2 linked regions of the Pseudonocardia sediminis genome follow. The protein of the gene in region 1 interacts with the protein of each later gene in a pairwise test. Links are inferred from orthologs where the notes say so. Each region holds a gene or a part of one and is shown in the gene's direction. Other genes may lie near its edges. The genes, in order: EV383_RS09700 and clpS.

The links.
Region 2: the proteins of EV383_RS09700 (region 1) and clpS interact in binary tests that used the Escherichia coli proteins (3 or more experiments, as listed by UniProt). The link is inferred for Pseudonocardia sediminis from one-to-one orthologs.

The regions. Positions count from the first base shown.
Region 1 is NZ_SHKL01000001.1:2,049,000-2,063,998, reverse strand. Bases 5,033-7,940 are described here. They hold EV383_RS09700 (Dps family protein), read left to right. Parts: upstream 5,033-6,166; coding sequence 6,167-6,715; downstream 6,716-7,940. Other genes in these bases: cobA (uroporphyrinogen-III C-methyltransferase), read right to left, coding at 6,755-7,940; EV383_RS09705 (MarR family winged helix-turn-helix transcriptional regulator), read right to left, coding at 5,541-6,026; EV383_RS09710 (hypothetical protein), read right to left, coding at 5,033-5,212. Outside these bases: EV383_RS09730 (ABC transporter ATP-binding protein), read left to right, coding at 1-859; EV383_RS09725 (ABC transporter ATP-binding protein), read left to right, coding at 856-2,640; EV383_RS09720 (FecCD family ABC transporter permease), read left to right, coding at 2,637-3,677; EV383_RS09715 (FecCD family ABC transporter permease), read left to right, coding at 3,674-4,756; more of EV383_RS09710, read right to left, coding at 4,763-5,032; more of cobA, read right to left, coding at 7,941-7,990; EV383_RS09690 (cobalamin biosynthesis protein), read right to left, coding at 8,232-8,681; EV383_RS09685 (cobyrinic acid a,c-diamide synthase CobB), read right to left, coding at 8,678-10,075; cobO (cob(I)yrinic acid a,c-diamide adenosyltransferase), read right to left, coding at 10,080-10,694; EV383_RS09675 (putative cobaltochelatase), read right to left, coding at 10,768-12,990; EV383_RS09670 (cobyric acid synthase), read right to left, coding at 12,987-14,519; EV383_RS09665 (SURF1 family cytochrome oxidase biogenesis protein), read left to right, coding at 14,687-14,999.
Region 2 is NZ_SHKL01000001.1:1,168,576-1,183,527, forward strand. Bases 3,857-6,717 are described here. They hold clpS (ATP-dependent Clp protease adapter ClpS), read left to right. Parts: upstream 3,857-5,069; coding sequence 5,070-5,366; downstream 5,367-6,717. Other genes in these bases: EV383_RS05710 (nicotinate phosphoribosyltransferase), read right to left, coding at 3,857-5,011; EV383_RS05720 (DUF2017 domain-containing protein), read left to right, coding at 5,377-5,928; EV383_RS05725 (PE domain-containing protein), read left to right, coding at 6,008-6,316; EV383_RS05730 (DUF3558 family protein), read left to right, coding at 6,367-6,717. In the rest of the region: EV383_RS05695 (ATP-dependent DNA helicase), read right to left, coding at 1-2,034; EV383_RS05700 (thioesterase family protein), read left to right, coding at 2,254-3,150; EV383_RS05705 (isochorismatase family protein), read right to left, coding at 3,147-3,704; more of EV383_RS05710, read right to left, coding at 3,701-3,856; more of EV383_RS05730, read left to right, coding at 6,718-6,939; EV383_RS05735 (hypothetical protein), read left to right, coding at 6,968-7,504; EV383_RS05740 (M67 family metallopeptidase), read left to right, coding at 7,572-8,066; EV383_RS05745 (MoaD/ThiS family protein), read left to right, coding at 8,186-8,461; EV383_RS05750 (PLP-dependent cysteine synthase family protein), read left to right, coding at 8,468-9,418; EV383_RS05755 (alpha-amylase family protein), read right to left, coding at 9,506-10,801; EV383_RS05760 (glycoprotein), read left to right, coding at 10,963-11,925; EV383_RS05765 (dynamin family protein), read left to right, coding at 12,030-13,892; EV383_RS05770 (dynamin family protein), read left to right, coding at 13,889-14,952. UniProt on the Escherichia coli protein: Involved in the modulation of the specificity of the ClpAP-mediated ATP-dependent protein degradation.

The DNA.
Region 1 (14,999 bases):
GCTGGTCGCCGCCGTCGGGCTGGCCCAGTTCCTGGTCGAGCCGATGGAGACCCTGGGCTGGGTGAACGCGAAGCTGGCCCAGGCCCGGGCCTCGGCCGGCCGGATCGCGGCCGTGCTCGCCGCCGAACCCGCCGTCGGCGACGGGGGCCGGCCCGTCCCGGCGGTGGTGCCCGGCGCGCTGACGGTGCGCGGGCTGACGCACGGACCGCTGCACGGGGTCGACCTCGACGTCGCCGCCGGCGAGCACGTGGGCGTGCTGGCGACGGACCCGGGCGACGCGGTGGCGCTGCTGGCCTGCCTGGGCCGGGAGGCCGACCCGGAGCACGGCACGGTCGAGCTGGACGGGACGGCCCTGGGCGAGCACCCGCCGCGGGCGGCCCGGGCCGCCGTCCTGGTGTGCGCGCACGACGCGGTCCTCTTCGCCGGCACGTTCGACGACAACGTCCGCGCCGCCGCCGCGCCGGGGGCCGACCCGGCACCGGCACTGGCCGCCGCGGCCGCCGACCAGGTCGCCGCCGCGCTGCCCGAGGGCGGGCACACCGCCGTCGCCGAGCAGGGGGCGTCGCTCTCGGGCGGGCAGCGCCAGCGGGTCGCGCTGGCCCGCGCGCTCGCCGCCGGCCCGCCGGTGCTGGTGCTGCACGACCCGACGACGGCGCTGGACCCGGTGACCGAGGCGCTGGTCGCCGACGGGGTCCGCGCGCTGCGGGACGGGCGCACGACCGTCGTCGTCACCAGCAGCCCGGCGCTGCTGGCCCGCACCGACCGGGTCGTGGTGCTCTCCGGGGGCCGGGTCACCGTCAGCGGCCGCCACGACGAGCTGATGGGCCGCGAGGACTACCGGACGGCGGTGACGACGTGAGCGCCCCCGCGCCCGGTACCCCCGCCCCGCGGGACTTGCTCCCGACCGCGGACCGCCGCCGGATCCTCGGCGTGCTGGGCGCGCTGCTGCGCACGCGGCGGGGCACCGCGGTCGCCGCCGTCGCCGCGCTCGTCGCCGACGCCGCGGTCAGCCTCGTCGTCGCGCCGCTGCTCGGGCGGATCGTCGACCTGGTCGCCGAGCGCGCCCCGGCGTCGGCGGTGACCGGGCCGGTGCTGCTCCTCGCCGCGGCCGCCCTGGTGCAGGGCGCGCTGGCGGTGCTGGGCCTGGCCCTGGTCGCCCGCGTCGGCGAGAGCATGCTCGCCGACCTGCGGGAGACCTTCGTGCAGCGCGCCCTGGGTCTGCCGCTGGAACGCGTCGAGCGGGCCGGGGCGGGCGACCTGACCTCGCGGGTCACCGAGGACGTCGCGGTGGTCGGCGAGGCGGCGCGCGAGGCGGTCCCGGAGATCGCCCGCGCCGGGCTGCTGATCTGCCTGACCCTCGTCGGCCTCGCCGCGCTGGACCGGCGGTTCCTGCTCGCCGCGCTGTGCGCGGCGCCGGTCCAGGTGCTGACCGCGCGCTGGTACCTGCGCCGGTCGACCTCGCTCTACGCCCGCGAGCGGACCGCCGCCGGCGCCCAGCAGCAGCAGCTGCTCGACACCGTCGGCGGGGTCGCCACGGTGCGCGCGCTCGGCCTCGACCCGGAGCACACCCGGCGGGTGCACGCCCGCTCCGAGGACGTCGTGCAGGTCGCGCTCGGGGTGGTGCGGCTGCAGACCGGTTTCTTCGGGCGGCTCAACGGGGCCGAGTTCATCGGGATCGCGGCCGTGCTCGGCGCGGGGTTCGCCCTCGTCGGGTCGGGGACGGTCACCGTCGGCACGGCCACCGCGGCGGCGCTGTACTTCGTCGGGCTGTTCGGACCGGTCAACCAGGTGCTGTTCCTGCTCGACACCGCGCAGTCCGCGGCGGCCGGGCTGGCCCGGATCGTCGGCGTCGCCGACCTGCCCGAGCCGCCGGCCCCGGAGCACCCGCGGCACCCCGACGGCGCGCGGATCGGGGCCGACGGGCTCGGGCACGCCTACCGCCCCGGGCACGACGTGCTCGACGGCGTCGACCTCGAGGTGCCCGACGGCTCCACGGTCGTCCTCGTCGGGGCCAGCGGCGCGGGCAAGACGACGCTGGCCCGGCTCGTGGCCGGTGTGCACACCCCCACCCGCGGGCGGGTCCGGATCGGTGGGGTCACCCCCGCCGAGCAGGGCCCCGACGTGCTGCGGGCCACCGTCGCGATGGTCACCCAGGACGTGCACGTGTTCGCCGGCACCCTGGCCCAGGACCTGCGCCTGGCCCGCCCCGCCGCGACCGACGACGAGCTCCTCGACGCACTCGACGCCGTCGGCGCCCGGGAGTGGGCGCTGGCCCTGCCCGACGGCACCGCGACCGTCGTCGGCGCGGGTGGGCAGACGCTGACCGCGCAGCAGTCCCAGCAGCTCGCCCTGGCCCGGCTGATCCTCACCGACGCGCCGGTCGTCGTCCTGGACGAGGCCACCGCCGAGGCCGGCAGCGCCGGCGCCCGGGTGCTCGACGCCGCCGCCCGCCGGGCCACCCGCGGGCGGACCGCCGTCGTGGTGGCGCACCGGCTGACCCAGGCGGTCGACGCGGACGCGGTCGTCGTCCTCGACGGCGGCCGGGTCGTCGAGCGGGGCACGCACGACGAGCTGGTCGCCGCGGGTGGCCGCTACGCGCAGCTGTGGTCGGCGTGGACCGGCGCCCGGGTGGCGCCGTGACCGCGGCCCCGCCCCGCCCTGCCGCACCGCGGACGGGGAGCCTGCGCGCGCGCCGGGTCGGGCTCGTCGCCGCGCTCGTGGTCGCGATCGTGGCGCTGTGCCTGCTCAGTCTCGCCGTGGGCGCGAACCCGATCCCGTTGCGGCTGGTCTGGACCGCGATCGTCTCCCCCACCGACTCCGACGCCGACACCGTCGTCCGGACGCTGCGGATGCCGCGGACGTTCCTCGGCGTGGTGGTCGGGATCGCGCTGGGCATGGCCGGGGCGCTGATCCAGGGCCACACCCGCAACCCGCTCGCCGACCCGGGCCTGCTCGGCGTCGAGGCGGGGGCGGCGTTCCTGGTCGTGCTCGGCATCTCCGTGCTGGGCGTCACGAACCTGTACGGCTACGTCTGGTTCTCCTTCGTCGGCGCGTTCGCCGCGAGCGCGGTCGTGTTCGCCGTCGGGGCGGCCGGCCGGGGCGGGGCGACGCCGGTGACGCTCGCCCTGGCCGGGGTCGCGATCAGCGCCCTGCTCGGCTCGTTCACCTCGGCGATGGTGCTCAGCGACGCCGCGACGCTGGACGCGTTCCGGTTCTGGGCGGTCGGCTCGCTGGCCGGGCGGGACGCCACGATCGCCGTCGACGTCGCGCCGTTCCTGGCCGCCGGGGTGCTGCTGGGGCTCATCAACGCGCCGGGGCTCAATCTGCTGGCGCTCGGCGAGGACGTCGCGCGCGGGCTCGGGACGAACCTCACCCGGGTCCGCTGGACCGGTCTGGCCGCGATCACGCTGCTCACCGGGTCGGCGGTCGCGGCGTGCGGGCCGATCGCGTTCGTCGGTCTGATCGTGCCGCACGTCTGCCGCGCCGTCACCGGGCCGGACCAGCGCTGGCTGGTGCCCGCGTCCGGGCTGGCGGGCGCGGTGCTGCTGCTGACCGCGGACGTCATCGGGCGGGTCGTGGTGCGCCCCGGAGAGCTGGAGGTCGGGATCGTGCTCGCTCTGGTCGGCGCGCCGTTCTTCGTCGCGCTGGTGCGGCGACGGCGGATGGCGTCGCTGTGAGCGCCCCGGCTCCCGCCGCGTCCGCCGTGACCGTGGCGGGACGCCCCGCGCTGCGCTGGCGCGGCCTGTCCGGGGTCTGGCGCCCGCGGATGCTGGCGGTGACCGCGGCCGGGCTCGTGCTGCTGGTGCTGGCCGTCGCGGTGAACGTCGGGCGCGGCGACTTCCCCATCCCGCTGGGCGACGTGCTGGCCGCGCTGGCCGGGGGCGGCACCCGCGGGCAGCAGTTCGTCGTCTGGCAGCTGCGGCTGCCCCGGTCGCTGACCGGGGCGCTGGTCGGGGCCGCGCTCGGGATCGGCGGGGCGATCACCCAGACCGTCGCCCGCAACCCGCTGGCCAGCCCGGACATCCTCGGCGTCACCGCAGGCGCCGGCACCGCGGCGGTGGTGGTGATCGTCCTCGGCGGCGGTTCGTCCACCGTCGCGCTGTCCGCGGCCGGGCTGCCGCTCGCCTCGCTGGCCGGCGGGCTGCTCACCGCCGGGCTGGTCTACGGCCTGGCGTGGCGGCGCGGCATCGACGGCTACCGCCTCGTGCTGGTCGGGGTGGGGGTGGGGGCGGCCGCGACGGCGGTGACGTCCTGGCTGCTCATCGCCGCCCGGATCGGTGACGCCGCCCGCGCCACGGTGTGGCTCACCGGCAGCCTCAACGCCCGCGGCTGGGAGAACGTCGTCCCGGTGTCGATCGCGCTGCTGGTGCTGGTGCCGGTCGCGCTGCTGCTGGCGTTCGGGCTCGGCGCGCTGCAGTTCGGCGACGACACCGCGACCGCCCTCGGCGTGCGGGTGAACGTGGCACGGTCCGCGCTGATCGTGCTGGCCGTCGCGCTGACGGCGGTGGCCACCGCCAGCGCCGGCCCGATCGCGTTCGTCGCGCTGGTCGTGCCGCAGATCTGCCTGCGGCTGGTCGGGGCGCCGCGCCCGCCGCTGCTCGCCTCCGCCGTCTACGGCGGGCTGCTGGTGGTGGTCTCCGACCTGATCGCGCGCACCGTGCTCCCCGCGGAGCTTCCGGTCGGGATCGTCACCGCCGCGATCGGCGCCCCGTACCTGATCTGGCTGCTGGTCCGCGGGCGGTCCGCCCGCGTCTGAGCGGGGTCAGGACCCGAGCGGCACCCGGCGCGGGGGCAGCAGCGCGACCGCGCCGGTGTCCCGGACCCGGATCCCGGGAGCCGTGTGCCGCAGGCCGTCCAGCGCGGCGGTCATGGCGGTGTCGGCGGACGGCGGCCCGGCCGTCACCAGCACCGCGACCCGCCCCGGGGCGCCGTCGAGCACCTCGGCGATCCGCCGTGCCGCCTCGCCCGGGCGGACCGGCTCGACCCGCCAGGCCTCGACGTAGAACAGCACCGTCGACTCGGGATCGGCGCCGGGCCCGGCCGGACCGGTGAACACGACGTCGGCCGCGGCGAGCAGGTCGGCGGCCCGCTCGGGGCCGGACGGCCCGGCGTCGGAGGATCCGCCGTCGGAGGATCCGGCCGGACCGGTCGCGCCGAGCACGACGAGCGTGCCCGCGCGGGCAGGGGTGGTAGCAGGACCGTCGCCGGTCATCGTGGCCTCCTCGAGGGTCCGCGCCCTCTGCCGTCGGATCCGCGGCTCCGCGGGCCTCGCGCCCACCGATACCGCGCGACGACGGCCAGTCTCCTGGCTTCCCGGATCCGCACGGCCCGGTCTTCCCACCGGTGGGTACCGGCAGTGACCGTCCACGACGTCCCGTCCCCGGAGGAACGGGGCCGCGGTGGGACGTGCTCCCCGATGACAGTGGCGGGACCGCGCCGGATTCGCACCGGCTTCCTGCACCGTCGTCGCCGACGACATCACCACGGCGGGGCGCGGTGGTCAACCCGGACCCGGTCCCGACCGGCCTACCGGCGCAACGTCACAGCGGGGTCGGTGCGACCGCCCACTCCGTCTCCGGGATCTCCCCGGCCGCGGCGGCGAACGACCGCAGGGCCTCCACGACGGCGAGACGGCCGCTCTCGGGCATCGCGCCGAGCAGGGTGCCGAGCTCCTTGCGGCGGCGGCCGGTGACGTCACGCACCAGGTCCTCCCCCGCCCTGGTCAGCGCGACCCCGACGGCCCGCCGGTCGTCGTCGGACCGCTCGCGGTCGATCAGGCCCTTCGCCACCAGGCGGTCGCACATCCGGGTCGCGGTGGACGGGGTCACCGACAGCGAGGCGGCCAGGTCCGCGGGACGGCGGGCCCCGTACTGGGCGAGCACGACCAGCGTCCGGTACTGCGGCAACGTGACGTCCTCGTCGACCGCCGCCACCGACCGCGCGGCGACCGCCAGCAGCGCACGGCTGGCCGTCATCACGGCGTCGACGAGGGCGTCCCCGTCGGGCGGGGCGGGCGATGGGCTCACCCGTCGATGGTCGCACTCGGTAATCGGCTTCGCACGACTCGCGTGCATGACCGGCCGCGGGCGGGGTAGGCGGGAAGTCCGACGGTCACGGCCGGACGACGTCCGTCCCGTGACCCGCCATCACTTCGAGAGGACACCACGTGTCGACCGACACCGTCCAGTACACCGTTCCCGGCATCGAGCGCGACCAGGCCGGTGAGGTCGTCCGCATCCTGCAGGACCGCCTCAACGCCCTCAACGACCTCGCGCTGACGCTCAAGCACGTCCACTGGAACGTCGTGGGCCCGCACTTCATCGCCGTGCACACCATGCTCGACCCGCAGGTCGACGGCGTGCGCGAGATGGTCGACGCCGTCGCCGAGCGCATCGCGACCCTCGGCGGCTCGCCGACCGGCACGCCCGGCGCCCTCGTCGCCGCCCGCAGCTGGGACGACTACTCGATCGGCCGCGGCGCCGCGATCAAGCACCTGGGCGCGCTCGACCTCGTCTACTCCGGCGTCGTCGGCGACCACCGGGCCGCGATCGACAGCACCGGCAAGATCGACCACGTGACCGAGGACATGCTGACCGGGCAGTCGGCGGACCTCGAGCAGTACCAGTGGTTCGTCCGCGCGCACCTGGAGAGCGCCGACGGCACGCTGAGCCAGGCCGGGGCCTCCACCGAGAACGACGCCGCCGCGGCGTCCTGACACCCGGCACCGCCACGCCGGGCCGGTGCGGCGCGGGGGCTACGCGGCTCCCGCACCGCCGGGCCCGGGCGCGTCCAGCCCGGCCACCGGCCCGATCACCACGATCGCGGGTGGGCTGACCTCCTCGTCCTTCGCGACGCGGCCGGCCGTGGCGAGGGTGGCCCGCACGGTGCGCTGTATGCGCGTCGTCCCGTCCTGGACGATCACGACGGGGGTGTCGGCCGGGCGCCCGTTCGCGACGAGCACGTCGGCGAACACCCCGATCCGCTCCACCGCCATCATCAGCACTACGGTGCCGGTCATCCGGCCCAGTGCCTCCCAGTCGGTGAGGCTGCGCGGGTCGTCCGGGGCGACGTGCCCGGAGACGACGACGATCTCGTGCGCCACCCCGCGGTGGCTCACCGGGACCCCGGCCAGCGCCGGGGCGGCGAACGCGCTGGTGATGCCGGGAACGACCGTCACCGGGACCCCGGCCTCGGCGCACGCCTGCACCTCCTCGAACCCGCGCCCGTAGACGAACGGGTCGCCGCCCTTGAGGCGCACCACGAACCGTCCCGCCTTCGCGTGCTCGACCAGCAGCTCGTTGATCCGCTGCTGGGCCATCGCGCGGCCGTAGGGGATCTTCGAGGCGTCGATCACCTCGACGTCCGGGGAGAGCTCGTCGATCAGGTCGCGCGGGCCGAGCCGGTCGGCCACGACGACCTGGGCGCGGGAGAGCAGCCGCCGCCCGCGCACGGTGATCAGCTCCGGGTCGCCGGGGCCGCCGCCGACCAGCGCGACGCCGGGCAGCGGGTCCTCCGCGGAGTCGTCGACGACGCCGGCCTGCAGCGCCTCGACCAGGGCGGTCCGGACCGCGGCCGAGCGCCGGTGCGCGCCGCGGGCCAGCACGCCGACGGTGAGCCCGTCGAACTCGCCGGTCGCGGGCGTGACCGCGGTGCCGGCCTGGCCGTCGTCGGCGCGGACGCAGAAGATGCGGTGACGGTCGGCCTCGGAGGTGACCTGCTGGTTCACGGCCGGGTCGTCGGTCGCCGCGATCGCGTACCAGGCGCCCTCGAGGTCGCCGTCGTCGAAGCGACGCGGCGTCCAGGCGATCTCGCGGGCCGCGGCCATGCCCTCGACGGCCGGGGTCACCTCGGGCGAGACGACCTCGACCACCGCTCCGGAGGCGATGAGCTTCGCGACCCGGCGCTGGGCGACCTGCCCTCCCCCGACCACGACGACCCGCCGTCCGGCCAGGTCGAGACCGACCAGGTACTGCTCGTGCGCGCGGTTCACGGCGCTCCTTCCCCGGGTGTCCACGCCCGGCAGCGGTGCGTACGCCGTGGGTGAGGTCTGGCTCCCGGTCGCGCCCGGTGAGGGGCGTGCCCGGTGACAGTGGCGGGACCGCCCCGGACTCGCACCGGGTTCCCACACGACGGCTGAAGGGGTGAGCATAACGACCGATGCATGCTCCGACCGAGCCCGCGAGGTACTCGACACACCTGCCCGGCCCCTCTTGTGCCGGTGTCGCCGCTGTTCAGGGACCGTTCCGGCGGTGTCGGCGGTAGCTCGCGACGGCGACCGTCACACCGTCGCCGGCGGTCTTGGGCACGACGAGCGTCACCACTGCCCCGTCCCCGGCCGACCGCCCCGCCGCGTGCAGCGCCGCCGCCTCGGCGACGCTCGGAGTGCCGACGGCCCGCTCGGCCCGATCATTCGGGTGCGGCACCGTGACGCCGGCCAGCACCTCGGCGGGGAGGCCGAGGAGCGTGGACCCCGTCACCGCGTCCCGCAGGCCCGGCTCGTCGAGCTTGGTCTCCAGGGTCGCGACCACCGCCCCGGCGAGGTCGAGCCCGTGCTCGGCGGCGACCCGGTCCAGCAGCGCGCGCACCGCCCCGGCCGTGACCCCGCGCCGCGCCCCGATCCCGACCACGAGGCCCGACCCGGGCTCCGGCCCCGGGCCCGGCTCCGGGTGCGGTCCGGTCACGCGGGGGCGGCCGCGTCCGCCCGGCTCGCGGCGGTGACGAACCGGGCGACCGCGTCCGGGTTGCCGGCCGGATGGGTGTGCAGGAACGAGGCGTGCACGCCGCCCTGCACGAAGCCCTCCGGCTCGGCCGCGCGCCAGGCCCAGGCCGGGCCTCCGTCCCCGGTCCCGTGCCCGGCCCGCGGCGTCACCGCGCACCGGTGGAACTCGTGCCCGGAGACCCGGCTCCCCTCGTCGAACACCGACGACCCCGTCACGGCGACGGCCTCGCGGTAGCCCAGCGTCAGCCGCTCGGTCATCGCGCCGGTCGCCGGCAGCACCCCGCACATCTCCACGCCGTCGAGCTCGCGACACAGGTAGAGAAGCCCGCCGCACTCGGCGTGCACCGGCGCGCCGGTCCCGGCCAGCGCCGCGATCGCGGTCCGCAACGGCGCGTTCGCCCCGAGCGCGGCGACGTGCTCCTCGGGGAACCCGCCGGGCAGGACCAGCCCGGCGGTGCCCTCGGGCAGCGACCCGTCGCGCAGCGGGTCGACGAGCGCCACCTCGGCACCGGCGGCACGCAGCAGCTCGGCGTGCTCGGTGTAACCGAACCCGAACGCCGGCCCCCCGGCGACAGCGATCACCGGTCCCCGGGCGGCCGGCCCGTCTCCGGAGGCGGCCCGCACCCGGGCGATCTCGGCACCGGGGTCCCAGACCGGGCCCTCCGGCAGCGGCCGCGCCGTCGCCACGACGGCGTCGAGGTCGACGTGGGTCGCGACGAGCTCGGCCATCGCGTCGACCGCCGCCCGCGCGGCCGCGCCGTGCTCGGCCGCGGTGACCAGACCGAGATGCCGCGACGGCACGACCAGCTCCGCGCGGCGCGGCACCGCCCCGAGCACCGGCAGCCCGGCCTCGTCGGCCGCCGCGGTCAGCACCTCGACGTGCCGCGGGCTGCCGACCCGGTTGAGGATCACCCCGGCCACGTCGATGTCGGCGTCGAACGAGCGGAAGCCGTGCAGCAGCGCCGCCAGGCTGCGCGACTGCCCGCGCACATCCACCACCAGCACGACCGGGGCCCCGAGCAGCGCCGCGACCTGCGCCGTCGACCCCGCCCCGTCGGCGATCCGGCCGTCGAACAGCCCCATCACGCCCTCGACGACGGCGACGTCCGCACCGGCGGACCCGTGCCGGGCCAGCGGCGCGATCCGGTCGGTGCCGACCAGCACCGGGTCGAGGTTCCGGCCGGGCAGCCCGGCGGCGAGGGTGTGGTAGCCGGGGTCGATGTAGTCGGGCCCGACCTTGAACGGCGCCACCCGGGTCCCGCGCCGCGCGAGCGCGGCCATCAGCCCCGTCGAGACGGTGGTCTTCCCGCTGCCCGACGACGGCGCCGCCAGCACGACGGTCCGTGCCGTACTCACGGCGTCACCACTCGATCCCCCGCTGACCCTTCTGACCGGCGTCCATCGGGTGCTTGACCTTGGAGGTCTCCATCACCAGGTCCGCGGCCTCGACCAGCTCCGGGGCGGCGTCGCGGCCGGTGACGATCACGTGCTGGCGTCCCTCGCGGGCGGCGAGCACCTCGACGACCTCGTGCACGTCGACCCAGCCCCACTTGATCGGGTAGGTGAACTCGTCGAGGACGTAGACCTGGTGGGTCTGGGCCTCGATCCGGCGCCGGATCTCGGCCCAGCCCTCGGCGGCGGCCGCGGCGTGGTCGTCCTCGGTGCCGGACTTGCGCGACCAGCTCCAGCCGGCGCCCATCTTGTGCCACTCGACGGGCCCGCCCTCGCCGGTCTGCTCGTGCACCCGGCCCAGCGCGCGGAACGCCTCCTCCTCGCCGACCTTCCACTTCGCCGACTTCACGAACTGGAACACCCCGATCGACCAGCCCTGCGTCCAGCCGCGCAGCGCGAGGCCGAACGCGGCCGTCGACTTCCCCTTCATGACGCCGGTGTGCACCACCAGCAACGGACGGTTGCGGCGCTGGCGGGTGGTCAGCCCGTCGGCGGGAACCGACGTCACCTGTCCCTGGGGCATGGTCGCTCCTCCTCGTGGTCGCGGGCGGCGGTGTACGGCGTGGCGGTGTGCTGGGTGGCGGTGTGCGGCGGGATCACGCGGCGCGCCCGGTCCCGTCGGGGCCAGAGCGGGCCGCCCGGACGACGTCGCCGACCCCGTCCGCGGACAGCTCGTCGAGCGTGACGACCGTGCCCCCGGCCGCGGCCGCGAGCGGTCCGGCGAGCCCGAGCCGCACGTGCCCGGACTCGCAGTCGACGACGACGGTGTGCGTCCCGTCCGCGCCGAGCAGTGCGGCGGCGCGGCGGGCGTCGGCGACCGGGTCCCCACCGGGACGGGCGGGCACGGTGGCCCGGCCGTCGGTGAGCAGCACCAGCAGCGGGCGACGCCGGGGGTCGCGCAGGCGTTCCGTGGCGAGCACCGTGCGTGCCTTGAGCAGACCCTCGGCCAGCGGGGTCCGGCCCCCGGTGCGCAGCCGCGCGAGGCGGGCCTGCGCGGTCGGCACGGACGAGGTCGGCGGCAGCGCCAGCTCGGCGGTGCGAGCCCGGAACGTCACCAGCCCGACCTTGTCCCGGCGCTGGTAGGCGTCGCGCAGCAGGCCCAGGACGGCACCGGAGACGGCCTCCATCCGGCGCCGTGCGGCCATCGACCCGGACGCGTCGACGACGAAGAGCACCAGGTTGCCCTCGCGGCCCTCCCGCTCGGCGCGGCGCAGGTCGTCGCGGGCCAGGAGCAGGCCGGGGCCGCTGCGCCCGCGGGCGCGCTGGTGCGGGGCAGCGGCCAGCACGGTCGCGGGGACGTGCAGGTCGGCGGCCCGGGTGGTGGCGGCGTCGGAGGGACGGACCACGCGGCCGGTGTCGGTCCGGGCCCGGGAGCGACGCCCGGGTGCTCCGGCGCCGAGGCCGGGGACCTGGAACCGGCGCGCGGTGGACGGCCTGAGGCGGGACGCGGCGCCGAGGGTCACGGCGCGGCCGTCCCCGTCGCCGCCGGGGCGGGGGTCGCCGTCCTCGCCGGGGCCGGGCTCCCCGTCGGGCCGGGCGTCGGGCTCGGCGGGTCCGTCCGTGGCCGGCTCCGGCGGTGTCCCGAGGGGACCACTCGCGTCGTCGGCGGTCCCGGACGGCCCGTTCGAGGCGTCGTTCCGCGGCTTCTGCGGCCCGGGCGGGGTTGCGTCGGTGCCGGGGTCGGGCTCCCCCGCGTCGGCCTCGGGGTCCCCGTCCTCCGGCTTCCCACCCTCCGGCGGCTCCGGGTCCGGTTCGGGGTCGTCGTCGAGCTGGTCGGCGGCGTCGCGCAGGGCGTCGTCGAGGTCGGACTCGTCGATGCCGGGCTCGTCGAACGGGTCCCGGCGACGGCGGTGCGGCAGCGCGAGCCGGGCCGCGACACGCACGTCGTCCTCGGTCACCGCGTCCGCGCCGCGCCAGGCCGCGTGCGCCGCGGCCGCGCGGGTGATCACCAGGTCGGCGCGCATGCCGTCGACGTCGAAGGAGGCGCAGACCGAGGCGATCCGGCGCAGCTCCCGGTCGTCGACGACCACGTCCGCGACCCTCGCGCGTGCCTCGACCAGACGCTGCGCGGTCTCCGCCTCGGCGTCGGCCCAGTGGTCGGCGAACCCGGCCGGGTCGTCCTCGAACGCGATCCGGCGGCGCATCACCTCGACCCGGGTGTCCACCTCCCGCGACGCGCGGACCTCGACGGTCAGCCCGAACCGGTCCAGCAGCTGGGGCCGGAGCTCGCCCTCCTCCGGGTTCATCGTCCCGACCAGCAGGAACCGCGCCGCGTGCGAGATCGACACCCCGTCGCGCTCGACGTGCGCGCGGCCCATGGCGGCGGCGTCGAGGAGCAGGTCGACGAGGTGGTCGTGCAGGAGGTTGACCTCGTCGACGTAGAGCACCCCGCGGTGGGCGTCGGCGAGCAGGCCGGGCTGGTAGGCGCGGGTGCCCTCGGACAGCGCCTTCTCCAGGTCCAGCGAGCCGATCAGCCGGTCCTCGGTCGCGCCGACCGGGAGCTCGACCAGGCGCGCGGGCCGGGTCGCGCGGGCGGAGCCGGTGGTGTGCGGGCCGTCCGGGCAGGCCGGGTCGGGGACGTCCGGGTCACAGCCGAACCGGCACCCGGTCACCACCACCAGATCCGGCAGCAGCGCCGCGAGCGCGCGCACCGCCGTCGACTTCGCGGTGCCCTTCTCCCCCCGTACCAGCACGCCGCCGACGCCCGGGTGCACGGCGTTGAGCAGCAGCGCCAGGCGCAGGTCGTCGTGCCCGACGACGGCCGAGAACGGGAACCGGGGCGCTGACGGGGGCGTGACGGGGACGGCGGGGGCACTCACGCCCGCGACACTGCCATGCCGGAGGCCAGCACCGGGAGATCACGCGGCGCCCCATCTCGGATCACCTGTTCAAGTGCGGCGGTGTCCGTGTGCTGTTCCACCAGGTCACCGAGCAGGTCCAGCTGCCGGGTGCGCTCGTACGCGAACGACGTGTCGTCGGCCACCGCGAAGCCGTCGCGGCCGGCGTGCGCGGCGAGGCGGGTCAGCAGCAGGCGACGGAACGCGTCGTTCTCGGCCAGGCCGTGCCAGTGCGAGCCGAGGACGCATCCGGCGTCGGTGCCCTCCCCCGGGTCGTCGAGCAGCGGGGTCCCCGGACCCGCGACGACGCGCCCGTGGTGGATCTCGTAGCCGGTCACCGGCGCTCCCCAGGCGTTGCCGGTCGGTGTGCCCAGGTGCTTGTCGGCGTCGAAGGCGATCTCCAGGCCGAGCAGGCCGAGGCCGTCGACCTCGGTGCCGGGGGCGGCCTCGACACCGTGCGGGTCGCGGATCCGGCGGCCGAGCATCTGGTAGCCGCCGCAGATCCCGAGCACCGGCTTCCCGGCCGCGGCGTGCGCGGTGATCGCGTCGGCGAGGCCCTGCGCGCGCAGCCAGGCCAGGTCCGAGACGGTCGCCTTCGACCCCGGCAGCACGACGACGTCGGCGTCGAGGATCCGGGACGGCTCGGTCACGTACCGGACGGCGACGCCGGGCTCGCAGGCCAGCGCCTCGGCGTCGGTGGCGTTGGAGATGCGCGGGAAGCGCACGACCGCGACCCGGAGCCACTGCTCACCGCGCGGCGCGGCCGGGCGTCCGAGGATCCCGTCGGCGACGGCGGACAGCGAGTCCTCGGCGTCGAGCCAGAGCCCGTCGGCCCAGGGCAGCACCCCGAACGTCGGACGTCCGGTGAGCGCGCGCAGCTGGTCGAGGCCGGGCTCGAGCAGGCGCGGGTCGCCGCGGAACTTGTTGATCACGAATCCGGCGATCCGGGCCTGGTCGGCCGGGTCCAGCACGGCGACGGTGCCGTAGAGGTGGGCCAGCACGCCGCCGCGGTCGATGTCGCCGACGACGATCACCGGCAGGTCCGCGCGCTGGGCCAGGCCCATGTTGGCCAGGTCGGTGGCCCGCAGGTTGATCTCGGCCGGGGACCCCGCGCCCTCGCAGACGACGACGTCGTAGCGCGAGCGCAGGTCGGTCAGCGAGGCGGCGACGACGTCGGCGAGCGCCGCCGTGCGCGTGCGGTAGGACAGCGCGCTGACCTGGCCGTCGGCCTTTCCGCGGACCACGACCTGCGACGTCCGGTCACTGCCCGGCTTGAGCAGCACCGGGTTCAGGTCGACGCTCGGGGCGATCCCGCAGGCGTGCGCCTGCATGGCCTGGGCGCGGCCGATCTCGCCGCCGTCCGGGGTGACGATCGAGTTGTTGCTCATGTTCTGGGCCTTGAACGGCGCGACCGACACCCCGCGCCGCACCAGCCACCGGCAGATCCCGGCGACGACGGCACTCTTCCCGGCGTCCGACGTCGTCCCCGCCACCAGCAGTGCGCCGTTCACGTCCACGCCCAGCAGTATCGACCCCGGTCCGGCGCGCGACCCGTCGGCGGGTGGCACCGGTCCGGTGGGAGCCCCCGTGCGCGGATATCGCCGCCCCGGCGACGATGTCCGCGCACGACCCCGGCCGCCGCGCACGGGCGCCCGTGCCGGGCGCCTAGGCTGGCGGCATGCGTTTCCTGCTGCGACCGGGGTGGATCGCGTTCGTCGTGGCGGTGCTGGCCTTCGTCGTGGCCTGCTACACGCTGCTGGCGCCGTGGCAGTTCGGCCGCGAGTCCGAGCGCGACGCCACGCAGCGGGCGATCGACACCGCGAACGAGACGCCGCCGGTGCCGTTCGCGCAGCTCGTGCCCGGCGACGAGATCGACCCGGACGCCGTCTGGCGGCAGGTGGCGCTGACCGGCGAGTTCCTGCCCGGCACCGAGACCCTCGTCCGGCTGCGGACGCTCGACGCGGCCCCGGCGTTCGACGTCCTGACCGCGA
Region 2 (14,952 bases), 880 kb from region 1 along the record:
GCCGCGCAGGCGGCGCAGGGCGCCGTGCACCTTCTCCACGTCCGAGGTCGCCCAGAACGGCGGCAGCGAGGCGCGCAGGAAGCCGCCGTAGCGGGCGGTCGCGATCCGCGGGTCCAGGATCGCGACGACGCCGCGGTCGTCGGTCCCGCGCAGCAGCCGTCCCGCGCCCTGGGCGAGGAGCAGGGCCGCGTGGGTGGCCGAGACGGACAGGAAGCCGTTGCCTCCGCGGGCGTCGGTGGCCTTCTGGCGGGCCGCGACGAGCGGGTCGTCCGGGCGCGGGAACGGGATCCGGTCGATGATCACGCAGGACAGCGACGGGCCGGGCACGTCCACGCCCTGCCACAGCGACAGCGTCCCGAACAGCGACGTCTCCTCGTCCTCGGCGAAGCGCTTGACCAGCAGCATCGTCGAGTCGTCGCCCTGGCAGAGCAGGGGAGTGGAGAGTTTCCCGCGCAGTGCCTCGGTGGCCTGCTTGGCCGCGCGCATCGACGAGAACAGGCCCAGCGTGCGCCCGCCGGCGGCCTCGACCAGGCCGGTGATCTCGTCGAGGTACTCCTGGGCGAGCCCGTCGCGTCCGGGCGGCGGGAGCCGCTTGGCCAGGTAGAGGATCCCGCTGCGCCCGTGGGCGAACGGGGACCCGACGTCGAGCCCGCTCCACCGCGGCGCGTCCGGGTCCTGCACGGGTCCGTGGCCGGGGTCCGAGGCGGACACGTCGGCCTTCTCCGAGCCCGACTCCTTCGGCTTCTCCGCGGGCAGGCCCCACTGGCGGGCGAGCGCGTCGAACGACCCGCCCAGCGCCAGCGTCGCCGAGGTCAGCACCGTCGTGCGCTGGGCGAACAGCCGCTCGCGCAGGAGCCCGCCGACCGAGAGCGGGGCGACCCGCAGGACCTTGTAGCGGGCACCGTCGGGGCCCTGCTCGCCGAGCCAGACGACGTCCCAGCGCTTGGCGGGGTCGCGTTCCTCGAAGGTCTTGGTGAGACGGATCGCGGTCTCGGAGACCTCGTCGAGCAGGGCGAGCGCGACCTTGCGGCCGGTGGCCGCGTCCGGGTCCTCCTTGCGCGCCCCGCCGAGACCCTGACGGCACCCCGCCGCGGCCTCGACGATCGAGTTCAGCGCCCCCGCCGCGGACTGCGGCAGCGTCTCCCAGCGCCCGGGCGCGATGTCCTCCAGGACCATGCCCAGGCCCTCGCCGGCCTCGGTGAGACGGTCGGCGATCCCCTGGTCGACGAGCTTGGCGCACCGCCGCGCGGCCGCGGCCACGGTGCCGGCGGTCAGCTCCGCGGTGGCGGCGCCGGTGACCCGGTCCACCAGCTCGTGCGCCTCGTCGATCACGACGACGTCGTGCTCGGGCAGCACCGAGGCGTCGCCCATCGCGTCGATCGCGAGCAGCGCGTGGTTGGTGACGACGATGTCGGCGCGCCCGGCCTCGGCGCGGGCCTTCTCGGCGAAGCAGTCCTCGCCGACCGGGCAGCGGGTCGCACCCAGGCACTCCCGGGCCGTCACCGACACCTGGCGCCAGGCCGCGTCCGGGACGCCGGGGACCAGCTCGTCGCGGTCGCCGGTCTCGGTGTCCGACGCCCAGTCGTGCACGCGCTTGACGTTGCGGCCCATCGCCGAGATCGCGAACGCGTCGAAGAGCTGCTCCTCGCCCCCGTCGTCGCCCATGTCCTCGCCGTGCAGCTTGTTCAGGCACAGGTAGTTGCGGCGGCCCTTGAGGATCGCGAACGTGGGTTCGCGCCCGAGCAGCGGCTTGAGGCTCTTCGCGACCCGCGGCAGGTCCCGGTCGACGAGCTGGCGCTGCAGCGCGATCGTGGCCGTGGAGATCACCACGGTGGTCTCGCGGACCATCGCGTGCCGGATCGCGGGGACGAGGTAGGCCAGTGACTTGCCGGTGCCGGTGCCGGCCTGCACGGCGAGGTGCTCGCCGCTGGACAACGAGCGGCGCACGGCGTCGGCCATCTTGTCCTGGCCCTCGCGCCGGCTGCCGCCGACGGAGGTGACGGCCGCCTCGAGAAGCTCGGCCACGCCGGGCATGTCCCGGGAGGAGACGGTCGGAGCCGTGGTGGCGGGCACCCGGCGAGGCTACCGCCGCCGTCGCCGGGAACCCGCGAGCCGGGCCGGGTCGGGAACCGCGCGCCGCGGTCGACGGCCGGGCGAACAGCCGGTGAACACCACTGCGGGATGGCGCAGGCCACGTGTGATCCGGCCCGGCCGGGTGGCCGGTGACCTGCGTCATGACGGCACGATGGGGCCGTGACATCGACGCAGACGACCCTCTCCGGGACCCGCCAGGACCCCTCGCTCTACCCCGTGCTGATCGAGCACGACGCCCGCTACTCCGACCTCGACCCGAGCCGCCGGATCGGCCGCGACGCCCTCGTGCGCTGGTTCGAGGACGCCCGGGTGGCCGTCGAGCGGGACGCGTTCGGCGCCGACCTGGTGGCCCGCCTGCAGGCCCGCGTCAAGCTGCTGCTCGCCGCCGTCCGGGTCGACGTGATCGCCCCGCTGCGGGTGGCCGGGCGCTACCGGATCGGGATCGGGGTCAGCCACATCGGCGTCTCCTCGTTCACCTACGCCTACGCCGTGTTCGCCGGCCACGAGTGCGTGGCGACCGGCGAGTCGGTCAGCGTGTACGTCGAGGGCGACGGCCCGTCCCCGCTGCCGGACCAGGTGCGCGGCGCGCTGGCGACGATCCGCGTCGCCGTCGAGCCCTCGGAGCGTCCGGACCGCGGCGGCGCCCGCCTGGTCCGTGAGAACTACCCGTTCCGGGTGGACGTCCGCACCCGCTTCGGCGACCTCGACACCAACCGGCACGTGAACAACGTCAAGCTCGCCGGCTGGTACCTCGACGGCCTCGCCGAGCTGCACCAGGACGTCCTGGGCTACCCGACCGGCGGCCCGCTGGACGGCCTGTCGCCGAGCTCGCTGGCCGTGCAGTACCGGGCGGAGGTCGAGTACCCGAACATCTACCAGCTCCGGGTCGGCGTGCTGGACCTCGGCGAGGACACCGTCCGCTACGCCTGCGGTCTGTTCGACGGCGCGCGCTGCATCGGCCTGGCCGAGGCCGAGGGCAGCCACCACGCCCCGGGCAGCGACGGCGGCCCGGTCAACATCGCCGCGGCGCTGGACCCGTTCCGGATGAAGGGCTAGCGCACCTCGACCCCGGCCCCGCGCAGCTCGTCGAGCGCGCGGGCCGTGGTCGCGGGGGCGACCCCGGCGCAGTGGTCGAGCAGGACGGTCGTGGCCAGGCCGTGGCGGACGGCGTCCAGGGCGGTGGCGCGCACGCAGTGGTCCGTCGCCAGGCCGACGACCTCGACCGTGTCCACCCCGTGCGCGGCGAGCCAGTCCCCGAGCGCGGTGCCGGTCTCGCCCCGGTCCGATCCCTCGAAGCCGGAGTACGCGCTGGTGTAGGCGCCCTTGTCGAAGACCGCCTCGATCGGCGCGACGTCGAGTGCGGGGTGGAACGAGGCGCCGGGCGTGCCGGTGCGGCAGTGCGGCGGCCAGGACGTGGCGAAGTCCGGGGTGTCACTGAAGTGGTCGCCCGGGTCCACGTGGACGTCGCGGGTCGCCACGACGTGGTCGTAGCCGCCGCCTGCGACCAGCGCGCCGATCCCGGCCGCGACCGCGGCACCCCCGTCGACGGCCAGCGCGCCGCCCTCGCAGAAGTCGTTCTGGACGTCGACGACGATCAGTGCGCGGCTCATCTCGACACCTCCAGATGGAACGTCGTCGGGATGGCCGGCTCGCCGCGGGAGAGCTTGAGCCCCTCCCACGGCACCGACACCAGGGCCGCGCGCAGGCGCTCGCGGGCACCCTCCAGGTCGACGGCCTCGGGCACGACCTTGCCGCCGCGCACCATCGGCACCGGCAGGACGGCGTCGTGCGGCCCGGCCGGGAGCGGGTGCTCGGCCAGGAACACGACCTCCTCGACGGCGGTTCCGGTCGGCTTGTAGCGGCGCAGCGCCGACTTCCGGCCGCCCTTGGACTCCTTGGACGCGCTGCGCTTGGCGACCGGGCGCCCGTCGACCTCGACGAGCTTGTAGACCATCCCGCCGGTGGGGGCGCCGGAGCCGGTGACGACCGAGGTGCCGACGCCGTAGGAGTCGACCGGCTCGGCGCGCAGCGAGGCCAGCGCGTACTCGTCGAGGTCACCGGAGAGCACGATCTTCGTACCGGTCGCGCCCAGGCCGTCGAGCTGCTCGCGGGCCTGGCGGGCGAGCTCGCCCAGGTCGCCGGAGTCGATCCGGATCGCGAACAGGTCGGTGCCGGCGGCGGCGATCGCGTTCTCGATGCCCTGCCGGATGTCGATCGTGTCCACCAGCAGCGTGGTGCCGGTGCCCATCGAGGCGACCTGGCTGCGGAACGCGGAGATCTCATCGTCGTGCAGCAGGATCCAGGCGTGCGCGGCGGTGCCCGCGGTGGGGATGCCGTGGCGCTGCCCGGCCGCGAGGTTCGACGTGGCGGAGAAGCCGGCCAGGTAGGCCGCCCGCGCCGCGGCGACGGCGGCCTCCTCGTGCGTGCGCCGCGACCCCATCTCGATCATCGGACGGCCGGCGGCGGCGCTGACCATCCGGGCCGCGGCCGAGGCGATCGCGCAGTCGTGGTTGTAGATCGACAGCGCGAGCGTCTCCAGGATCACCGCGTCGGCGAACGTCCCGGTGACGGTGAGGATCGGCGAGCCGGGGAAGTAGAGCTCGCCCTCCGGGTAGCCGTCGACGTCGCCGGTGAAGCGGTAGTCGCGCAGCCAGTCCAGCGTCGCCGGGTCGACCACGTGGGCGAGCAGCTCCAGGTCGGCGGGGCCGAAGCGGAACGCGTCGAGCGCCTCGAGCAGCCGCCCGGTGCCGGCGACGACGCCGTAGCGCCGCCCGTCGGGGAGGCGGCGCGCGAACAGCTCGAACACGCAGTGGCGGTCGGCGGTGCCGTCGGCCAGCGCCGCGGCGACCATCGTGAGCTCGTACCGGTCGGTGAGCAGCGCCGTTCCGCTACCCGGCGCCGTGGGAGGCCCGTTCATGGTTGTGGAGCTTATGCGCGCTGCCGGGCCGGTGTGGGCCCGTGACACCATGGACGCCATGTCCGCGCCGTCACCGTCGCCCACCGAGCAGGTGGACCCGGCCGTCGACGAAGCCTCCGCCTCGGACACGCCGTGGCAGGCCATCGTCTGGAACGACCCGGTCAACCTGATGTCGTACGTGACCTACGTGCTGCAGAAGCTGTTCGCCTATCCCGAGCCGAAGGCGACCGCGCTGATGCTCGACGTGCACCACAAGGGTCGTGCGGCGGTCTCCTCCGGGGACAAGGAGAAGGTCGAGGGCGACGTGGCGAAGCTGCACGCGGCGGGCCTGTGGGCCACGATGCAGCGCTCGTGAGGGGTGGGGCATGAACAGCTGGAAGCGGACCGGGCGCGGGGACCGGCTGCGCATCGTGAGCGGATTCTCCGGTGAGGAGGCCGGCGTGCTGCGCGGGCTGTTCACCGAGATCCGCCAGATGCTGGGCAACCGGGCCGCGCAGGCGCCCGAGGACGAGCTGGCCGCCCTGACCGGGATCCGCACCGGCCCGACGAGCCGTCCCACCGACCGGGTCCTGGCCCGGCTGCTGCCCGACTTCACCTCCGAGGACTCCGACCTGGCCGGCGGCCTGCGGTCGCTGCACGAGCCGGAGCTGATCGAGGCCAAGGACGCCGCGGCGAAGCTGGTGCTCGACACGCTGCCCGAGGCCGGGGGACGGGTCGAGCTCGACCTCGACCAGGTCGACTCCTGGCTGGCCGCGCTCAACGACGTCCGTCTCGCGCTGGGCACCGCGCTCGACGTCGACGAGCAGATGCCCGAGCAGCTCCCCGACGACGACCCCCGGGGTCCGCACCTGGGCGTCTACCAGTGGCTGACGTTCGTGCAGGACTCCCTGGTCCAGGTGCGCGTCCGCTCGCTGTGACCCGCCGGGCGCGTGTGCGCCCGCGAACGGTCCCCGTCGATCCCCCGTCCATCCCCGACGCGGGTGTCACGGTGGCCCGATGCACGCCCACGCACCCGCCGGTTACCGCCTCGACCCGGACCGGCTCCGGTCCCTGATCGCCTCGCTGCAGGACATGGTCGCCCGGCTCTCACGGACCGCGATGGAGCTCGACGCCGCCGTCAGCGCGTCCCCGCCCGGGCACGACGAGGTGTCGCTGAACATGTACCGGCAGCTCGTCACGATGACGGAGCAGGCGCGGGCCTCGATCGGTGACCGTCAGGTGCGGCTGCTCGCGGCGATCGCGGCGCTGCAGGCGCAGCTGAGGGCCTACGAGGACGCGGAACGGGCCGGCGCGATCCCGGTATGAGGGCTCGTCGGGGTACGGCCCGGCCGGTGTGGCGGTGGACGGCGGTCCGGGTGGCCGTGCCCGCGGGTCTGCTCTGCTGGCTCGTGCTGGCCGCCGGATGTTCCCCCGGCGAGCCACCGGCCCCGGTACCGGTGACGGCCGGCGCCTCGCCGGGCCGGAATGCGGCGGACGATGCCGCGACGGTGAGCGGCGCTCCGCGTGTCACGGTCCCGCGGGACCCCGGCCGTCTGGCCGGGTGCCACCCGTCGACGGAGCTGCTCGGTCCCGGCCTCGTCGTCCCGTCCACCGCGTCGCCGACGACCGGCGCGGCCGGCTCCGGCTGCTCCTGGACCGGGCCCTCCCCGTCCGGCACCGGGCGCGGCTTCCTGCTGCGCGCCGACGTCCGGGCGGCCGGGCTCGACGGGACCCACCGCGCCCGGGACCTCTTCCGCGCCTTCCGCACCGGTGAGGTGGACGGGCTCCCGTCCGTCGTCACCTCGCCGGAGGGCGACCCGTCGTGCTCGCTGCACGTCGCGACGTCGGACGACACCTCGCTGACGGTGCAGGTCGGGCCCGTGCCGGACCCGTGCGCCGTGGCGACCCGCGCCGCGTCCCGGCTGCTCGCCGCCCTCCCGCCCCGCTGAGTCCCGTACCCATCCCTGGAGGAACAACGTGCCCGCCTACGCCACCACCGCCCTGACCCTCGACGACGAGTCGGTGCCACGGCTGCGCGCCCGCCTGCTGGCCGGTCCCGGGGCGGCGGCGTTCGAGCCGATGACCGCCGCCTACCGCGACGCGTCGGCGACCGTCGCCGGTGTCGCGGCCGACCTCGCACACCTGCTGCGCGACTACGACTGCGCGCACGGCGGCGACGCGGCCGGAGCCACCCGCGTCCACCTCGACGCGCTGCTGCACGGCACGCGCACCGACGCCGACCGGCTGGCCCGCGCCGCCGCGGCACTGCAGGAGCAGGCGGCCCACCACGGGGCCGCGCGGCGTGAGGTCGCCGCGGGGGAGCCGGCCGCCGCACCGGGTACCGCGGCGGTGCCGGGCGCCGCGGACCTGCTGGGCGCCGTCCTCGCCGCAGCGGGACCGTCGTCGCGGGCCCGGCAGGCGCTCGCGGTCTACCAGGAGAACTCGAACCACACGCTGACCACCGCCCTGCCCGTGTTCGGACCCCGTCCGGCGGGGCCGGAGTGGCGCGTGTGACGGGGGTGGTGTGAGCCGCGCCGACACCGTGTGCGTCCGTCGTCGGACGCCCCGTATCCTCGAGCGCGTGCTGGTGCTCCGGGCAGACCTCGTCGACGAGATCGTCGCGCACGCACGTCGTGAGTACCCGCTGGAGTCGTGCGGTCAGCTCGTCGGCCCGGAAGCGGGTGACGAGCCCGGCCGCTACGTCCCGATGACCAACACCGACGGGATCGAGAGCGACTTCGCGTTCTCCCCGAAGGAGGACATCCGGCTCGAGCGTGAGCTCGACGAGGCCGGCGAGCGCCGGATCGTCGTGGTGCACTCGCACACCCGGGTCCCGCGGCGCCCGCTCACCGACACCGGCCTCCCCGAGGCCTACCCGTCGGTGAAGGACGTCGAGTTCATGGGCTGGACCCCCGACCAGCACTGGCTGATCGTCGGCCTGACCGCCGCCGACGCCGAGCCCGAGGTGCGGTCCTACCGTCTCGCCGACGGCGAGCCGGCCGAGGAGGAGATCCAGGTCGTGGAGTCGTACATGTTCGCCCACACCGGCTCCGACGACGTCCCCGACCACCGCTGAGCCCACCCGCGCGCACGCGCCGGGGGTGCGCGTGGAATGCCCGTCGCTCCCGGACGCGTTGCCCAGGACAGTCCCCTTGATTTCCACCGGCAACCGATCCGACCAGGAGTAACCCGAGCATGGCCGTCACCGTCTCCGTCCCGACCATCCTGCGCACCCACACCGACGGCGAGAAGTCCGTCGAGGCGAAGGGCAGCAACGTCGCCGAGGTGATCGACGACCTCGAGTCGCGTCACGGCGGCATCAAGGAGCGCCTGATCACCGACGGCAAGCTCCACCGTTTCGTCAACATCTACGTCGACGACGAGGACATCCGGTTCGCCGGCGGCCTCGAGGCCCCCGTCCAGGAGACCTCCACGCTGACCATCCTCCCGGCCGTCGCGGGCGGGAAGTAGCAGCTCATGGCCCGTTACGACTCGCTGCTCCAAGCGGTCGGGGACACCCCGCTGGTCGGGCTGCCGTCACTGTCGCCGTCCGAGGACGTCCGGATCTGGGCGAAGCTCGAGGACCGCAACCCCACCGGTTCGATCAAGGACCGGCCCGCGCTCGCGATGATCGAGGACGCGGAGAAGCAGGGCCTGCTGACCCCGGGCTGCACGATCCTGGAGCCGACGTCGGGCAACACCGGCATCTCACTGGCCATGGCGTCCAAGCTCAAGGGCTACCAGCTGGTCTGCGTGATGCCGGAGAACACCTCGGCCGAGCGTCGCCAGCTGTTGGCGATGTACGGCGCGCAGATCATCTCCTCGCCGGCCGCGGGCGGCTCGAACCAGGCCGTCGCGGTGGCCAAGGAGCTGGCCGCGGAGCACTCCGACTGGGTGATGCTCTACCAGTACGGCAACCCGGCGAACACCGATGCGCACTACCGCGGCACCGGTCCGGAGATCCTGCGCGACCTGCCGTCGGTGACGCACTTCGTCGCCGGGCTGGGCACCACCGGCACGCTGGTCGGGGCCGGGCGCTACCTGCGCGAGCAGAAGCCCGACGTCCAGATCATCGCGGCCGAGCCGCGCTACGGGGAGCTGGTCTACGGGCTGCGCAACCTGGAGGAGGGGTTCGTCCCCGAGCTCTACGACGCGTCCGTGCTGACCGGCCGGTTCTCGGTCGGCAGCTACGACGCGCTGCGCCGCACCCGCCAGCTCGTCGAGCAGGAGGGCATCTTCGCCGGCATCTCGTCCGGCGCGATCCTGCACGCCGCGATCGCGGCCGCGGAGAAGGCGCACAAGGCGGGCGAGACCGCGGACGTCGTCATGATCGTCTGTGACGGCGGCTGGAAGTACCTGTCCACCGGCGCCTACTCCGGCGACCTGGGCACGGCCGCACAGGGCATCGACGGCCAGCTCTGGGCCTGATCCCGCGCCCGTCTCTCAGCGAACGGCACCCTCGTCGGAATCTTTCCGACGGGGGTGCCGTTCGTCGTGCCCGCCAGGGCCCGGGACTCAGCCGGTGAGGATCCGCCAGGTGTGGGGCTCCAGGAGCAGGGGATCGTCGGTCGGGGCGGCTTCGGCCTGGACCTCGCCGTGCAGCTCGTCCGGGAAGCGGAACGGGGCGTCGTCCACCGAGAGCAGCAGGACCAGGCCTCCGCCGTCGCCCTCGCGCGGGGCCGAGCGCAGGGCGATCGTGGTGTCGGTGACGTGCTCGACGGTGGTGCGGGCGTCCACCAGCCAGGGGTGGCGGCGGCGGAGCCCGATCAGGCGCTGGTGCAGCTCACGGGTGGCGGCGCCGAACGGCGCGAGGCCGTCGGGGGTGTCCGGGAACGGCGGGCGGATCGCGTCGTCGCCGTGCTCGCGCTCCTCCTTGACGCCGGTGAACGCCTGCTCGTCCCCGGCGTAGATCGCCGGGATCCCGGCGACGGTCATCAGCACCGCGACCGCGTGTCCGAGGTGCGCGGGGTTCTCCAGGCGGCTCGCGATGCGGGTGACGTCGTGGTTGCCGACGAACGTGAGCGGCGTGAACGTCGCCAGCATCTCCTCGTGCCGGCTCAGGTTCCAGGCCAGCTCGTGCAGGTTGCCGTCGTTGAGCGAGCTCCAGATCGACTTCCACAGCTCGTACTGGGTCACCGAGTCCAGGCCCGACTCGGCGACGACCGCCGCGTAGTCGCCGTGGATGACCTCGCCGACGAACCACGCGTCCGGGTGCCGCTCCCGTACGCCCGGGAGCACGGCGGCCCAGAACGTCGACGGCACCTGGTAGGCGGCGTCGAGGCGCCAGCCGTCCACGCCGCGGTCGAGCCAGTGCGTCATGACGGCGGCGACGTGCGCGCGCACGGCCGGCTCGTCGTGGTCGAAGGAGACGAGCTTGTCGTGGCCCTCGAAGGCCTCGGGCTCGTCGCCGTTCCAGCGGAACCATCGGCCCGCCTCGGACTCCGGCCCGTCCTGGAGGGCCCGTGTGAACTGCGGGAACGAGCGTCCGACGTGGTTGAACACGCCGTCGAGCAGGATCCGGATCCCGCGGGTGCGGCAGGCGGCGACGAGACGGTCGAACGCGGCGTCGTCACCGAGGCGGGGGTCGATCCGGAAGTGGTCGACGGTGTCGTAGCCGTGGGTCTCGGAGGCGAACACCGGGCCCAGCGCGAGCCCGGAGCAGCCGAGCTCGACGAGGTAGTCCAGCCAGGGCTCGAACCGGTCCAGGCGCGGTTCCGGCGGCGTGCCCTCGGGCAGTGCCTGCGCCTCGGCGCCGACGAAGCCGAGCGGGTAGGCGTGCCACCACACCGCATGATCGATCCATCGGTCCATGCCGCCATCCTCCCGGTCGGTGTCCGGACGGCTGCGACCGGCTTCTGAGCAGTGGTCCGGCGGGGGATGAGTACTCCGGTACTCATGACCGTCGCCGGTCGCCGGAGCACTCTTCTCCTCAAGCGAGACCCCGACACTCCAGCGAAGAAGAGGCGATGACGATGACCGACACCGTGGGTTCGAACTTCAACCAGCAGGCCAAGTCCGGTGGTGACGACGGCGGCGACATCTTCCAGAACCAGCAGCAGGCCGGCGCCGGGCTGGGCGGGTCGAACTTCAACCAGCAGGCGAAGTCGGGCGGCGACGAGGTCCTGGTCGGCCCGAACGGCGAGCAGGTCTTCACCGACGAGCAGGGGCGCCACTTCTTCTTCGACGCCGACGGCGACCGGATCTTCCTGCCGGAGGACGACGGCGGTGACATCTTCCAGAACCAGCAGCAGGCGGGTGCCGCCGGGCTCGGCGGGAGCAACTTCAACCAGCAGGCGAAGTCCGGTGGTGACGACGGTGGCGGGGACATCTTCCAGAACCAGCAGCAGTCCGGTGCCGGTGGCGGGGGCAGCAACTTCAACCAGCAGGCGAAGTCGGGCGGTGGCGACGACGGCGGGGACATCTTCCAGAACCAGCAGCAGTCGGGCGCCGGCCACGGTGGGTCGAACTTTAACCAGCAGGCGAAGTCCGGTGGTGATGACGACGGCGGGGACATCTTCCAGAACCAGCAGCAGTCGGGCGGCGGCCACGGTGGGTCGAACTTCAACCAGCAGGCGAAGTCCGGTGGTGACGACGGCGGCGGGGACATCTTCCAGAACCAGCAGCAGTCGGGCGGCGGCCACGGCGGGTCCAACTTCAACCAGCAGGCCAAGTCCGGTGACGACGACGGCGGCGGCGACATCTTCCAGAACCAGCAGCAGTCCGGTGCCGGTGGCGGGGGCAGCAACTTCAACCAGCAGGCCAAGTCCGAAGGGAGCGACCACGATGACGCCCCCGTCGAGACCGTCGCCCACCACACCGAGGAGCCGACGTTCGCCCCGGCGTACGAGGAGCGCAGCTTCGAGGCCGAGAGCCACGACAGCGGCGGCTCGGACGGTTCCGGGGACCACGCGGCCGCGATGAGCCACGACGGCTGAGTCGACGACGCCCCGTAGCGAACCGCGGGGCCGGAACGAGTGAGCAGGTGCCCGGACGCCGAGTCCGGGCACCTGCTCACACGTGCGAGGGGAGACGACTCCAGATGCCCGCAACCCCGAGTGCCGCCGCGAAGCACGCGCTCGAGACCCTCGACATGACCGTCAAGGGCGCCCGTGCCTACGACCGCGAGGACCTGGCCGACCGCCTCCGCGCCGCGCGCAGGCTGCTCGAGGCCGCGACCGTCACCGTGCACGTCGTCGGGGAGTTCAAGCAGGGCAAGAGCTCCCTGGTGAACGCGCTGCTCACGGCGCCCGTCTGCCCGGTCGACGACGACATCGCCACCGCCGTCCCGACCGAGGTCCGCTACGCCGCCGAGCTGGCCGCGAGCGCCAGCTTCGAGTCCGCGCCCGGATCCGGCGGCCCGGGGTGGACCGAGGCGATCTCGCCGTCGGACATCGCCGCCTACGCCTCGGAGTCGGGCAACCCGGGCAACACCCGTCGTCTGCGCTCGGTCACCGTCGGGATCTCGCGCCAGCTGCTCTCCACCGGGCTCGTCCTGATCGACACCCCCGGCGTCGGCGGTCTCGGCTCCACCGCCAACGCGACGGCGATGAGCTCGCTGCCCCAGTCGCACGCGGTGCTGTTCGTGACCGACGCCTCCCAGGAGCTGACGGCGGCGGAGCTGCGGTTCCTGCGCACCGTGCGCGAGCTGTGCCCGACGTTGCTGCTCGTGCTGACCAAGACCGACCTCTACCCGCAGTGGCAGCGGATCCTCGACCTCGACCAGGGCCACCTGCGCCGGAAGGGGATCACGGTCGACGCGGTCGCGGTGTCGTCGGAGATCCGGGCGCTCGCCGCGAAGGACGCGGACCAGGAGCTGAACAACGAGTCCGGCTTCCCGGAGCTGGTCCGCCGGATCAACGACGTGCTCGCCGGCTCCGAGCGGATCGCCGTCGACTCCGTCGTCACGCACCTGGGCTCGGCGCTGGGCCAGATGGAGGTCGCCGCGACGGCCCGTCGCGACGCCCTGCTCGACCCGGAGAACGCGGCCGAGCTGGTCGCGACGCTCACCGCGGCGAAGGAGAGCGCCGACGCGCTGCGCGAACGGTCGTCGAAGTGGCAGCTGCTGCTCAACGACGGGTTCGCCGACATCGCCTCGGACGTCGACTTCGACCTGCGCGACCGCGCCCGCCGCGCGATGCACGAGGCGGAGGCCGCGATCGACGAGGGCGACCCGGCGAAGAACTGGGAGGAGTTCGAGCAGTGGTTCCGCCAGCGCCTGGCCGGTGAGGCGCTGGAGAACTACGCGCTGTTCGTGCGCCGGGCCAAGGAGGTCGCCAACACCGTCGGCGAGCACTTCGACCTGGCCGAGTCCGAGATCGTCACCGCCCGCGAGGTGTCCGCCCCGGTCGAGCTGCTGGACACGTTCACCGTCGACTCCGCGTTCGTGGAGAAGAAGGCCAAGGGCGCCGGGATGGCCGCGTTCCAGAAGGCCTACGGCGGTTTCCTGATGTTCACCATGCTCACGCACATGGCGGCACTCGCCATTCCGGCGCCGTTCGGCCTGATCACCGGTGCCCTGATGGGACGCGCCGGGCTCAAGGACGAGCGGCGGCGTCAGCTGGAGAAACGCCGCAGCGAGGCGAAGGCGGCCGTGCGCCGGTTCGTCGACGAGTTCCAGATGCAGGTCGGCAAGGACTCCCGCGACGCGATCCGGCACGTCCAGCGCGAGCTGCGGACCGCGTGGACCGAGCGGGTCTCGGAGCTGCAGCGCTCCGCGGCGGCCGGGCTGGCCGCCGCGCAGGAGTCCGCGCGCACCGGTGAGTCCGACGTCGGGGCGCGGGAGCGGATCGCGAACGACCTGGCGTCGCTGGCGATGCTGCGCGCCCGCCTCGACGACCTGGCCGGGCACCTGGAGCGGGTGCGCGGCGAGCCGGTGACCGCAGGAGAGGGCGCGCCGCGATGACCCCGGCACCCCCGACGCTGGTCAACCGCGTCCGCGGGCTCGTGCACCGGGCGTGCAGCGTCTACGGCGGGGGCCCGGCCATGCCGGACCTGCTCGCCGCGGCCGCGCGCCTCGACGAGCCGTTGCGGGTCGCGATCGCCGGACGGATCAAGGCCGGCAAGTCCACGCTGCTCAACGCGCTCGTCGGTCAGGAGCTGGCGGCCACCGACGCGGGGGAGTGCACCCGCGTCGTCACCTGGTACCGCGACGGGCACACCTACCGCGTCGGCGCCCAGCTGCGTTCCGGGCGGCGTCTCGGCCTGCCGCCCGGGCCCACCGGAGGGGCCCCGGACCTGCAGGGCCTCTCCGCCGACGAGATCGACCACCTGATGGTCGACTGGCCGTCCCCGGCGCTGCGCGAGATGACGCTGATCGACACCCCCGGCATGGACTCGCTGACCACCGAGCTGTCCGGGCGCACGACGTCCACCCTGACCCCGGATGACGACGAGGGACCGGGCGCCGTCGACGCCGTCGTCTACCTGATGCGGCACATGCACGCCACCGACGTCTCGTTCCTGGAGGCCTTCCGCGACGACCCGGCCGAACGCCGCCCGATCAACACGATCGGCGTGCTGGCCCGCGCCGACGAGGTCGGGCACGGCCGCCCGGGCGCGCTGGACAGCGCGGCGCGGGTCGCCGGGCGCTACCGCGAGGACCCGCGGGTGCGGGCGCTGTGCCAGACCGTGCTGCCGGTCGCCGGGCTGCTCGCCGCGACCGCGGCGACCCTGCGCGAGGACGAGTTCCGCGCCCTCGGGCTGCTCGCCGCCGCGGACGACGGCGTCGCGGACAAGCTGCTGCTGACGGCGAACCGGTTCGTCGCCGCCGGGACCGAGCTCGACCTGGGCCCGGCGCGGCGGGCGGCGCTGCTCGAGCGGTTCGGGCTGTTCGGGGTGCGGCTGTCGGTGCAGCTGATCGACTCCGGCGTCGCGACGACGGCCGGTGCGCTGTCGCGCGAACTGCTGCACCGCAGCGGCCTGTCCCCGTTCCGGGAGGCGCTGACCAGCCGCTTCGCCGGCCG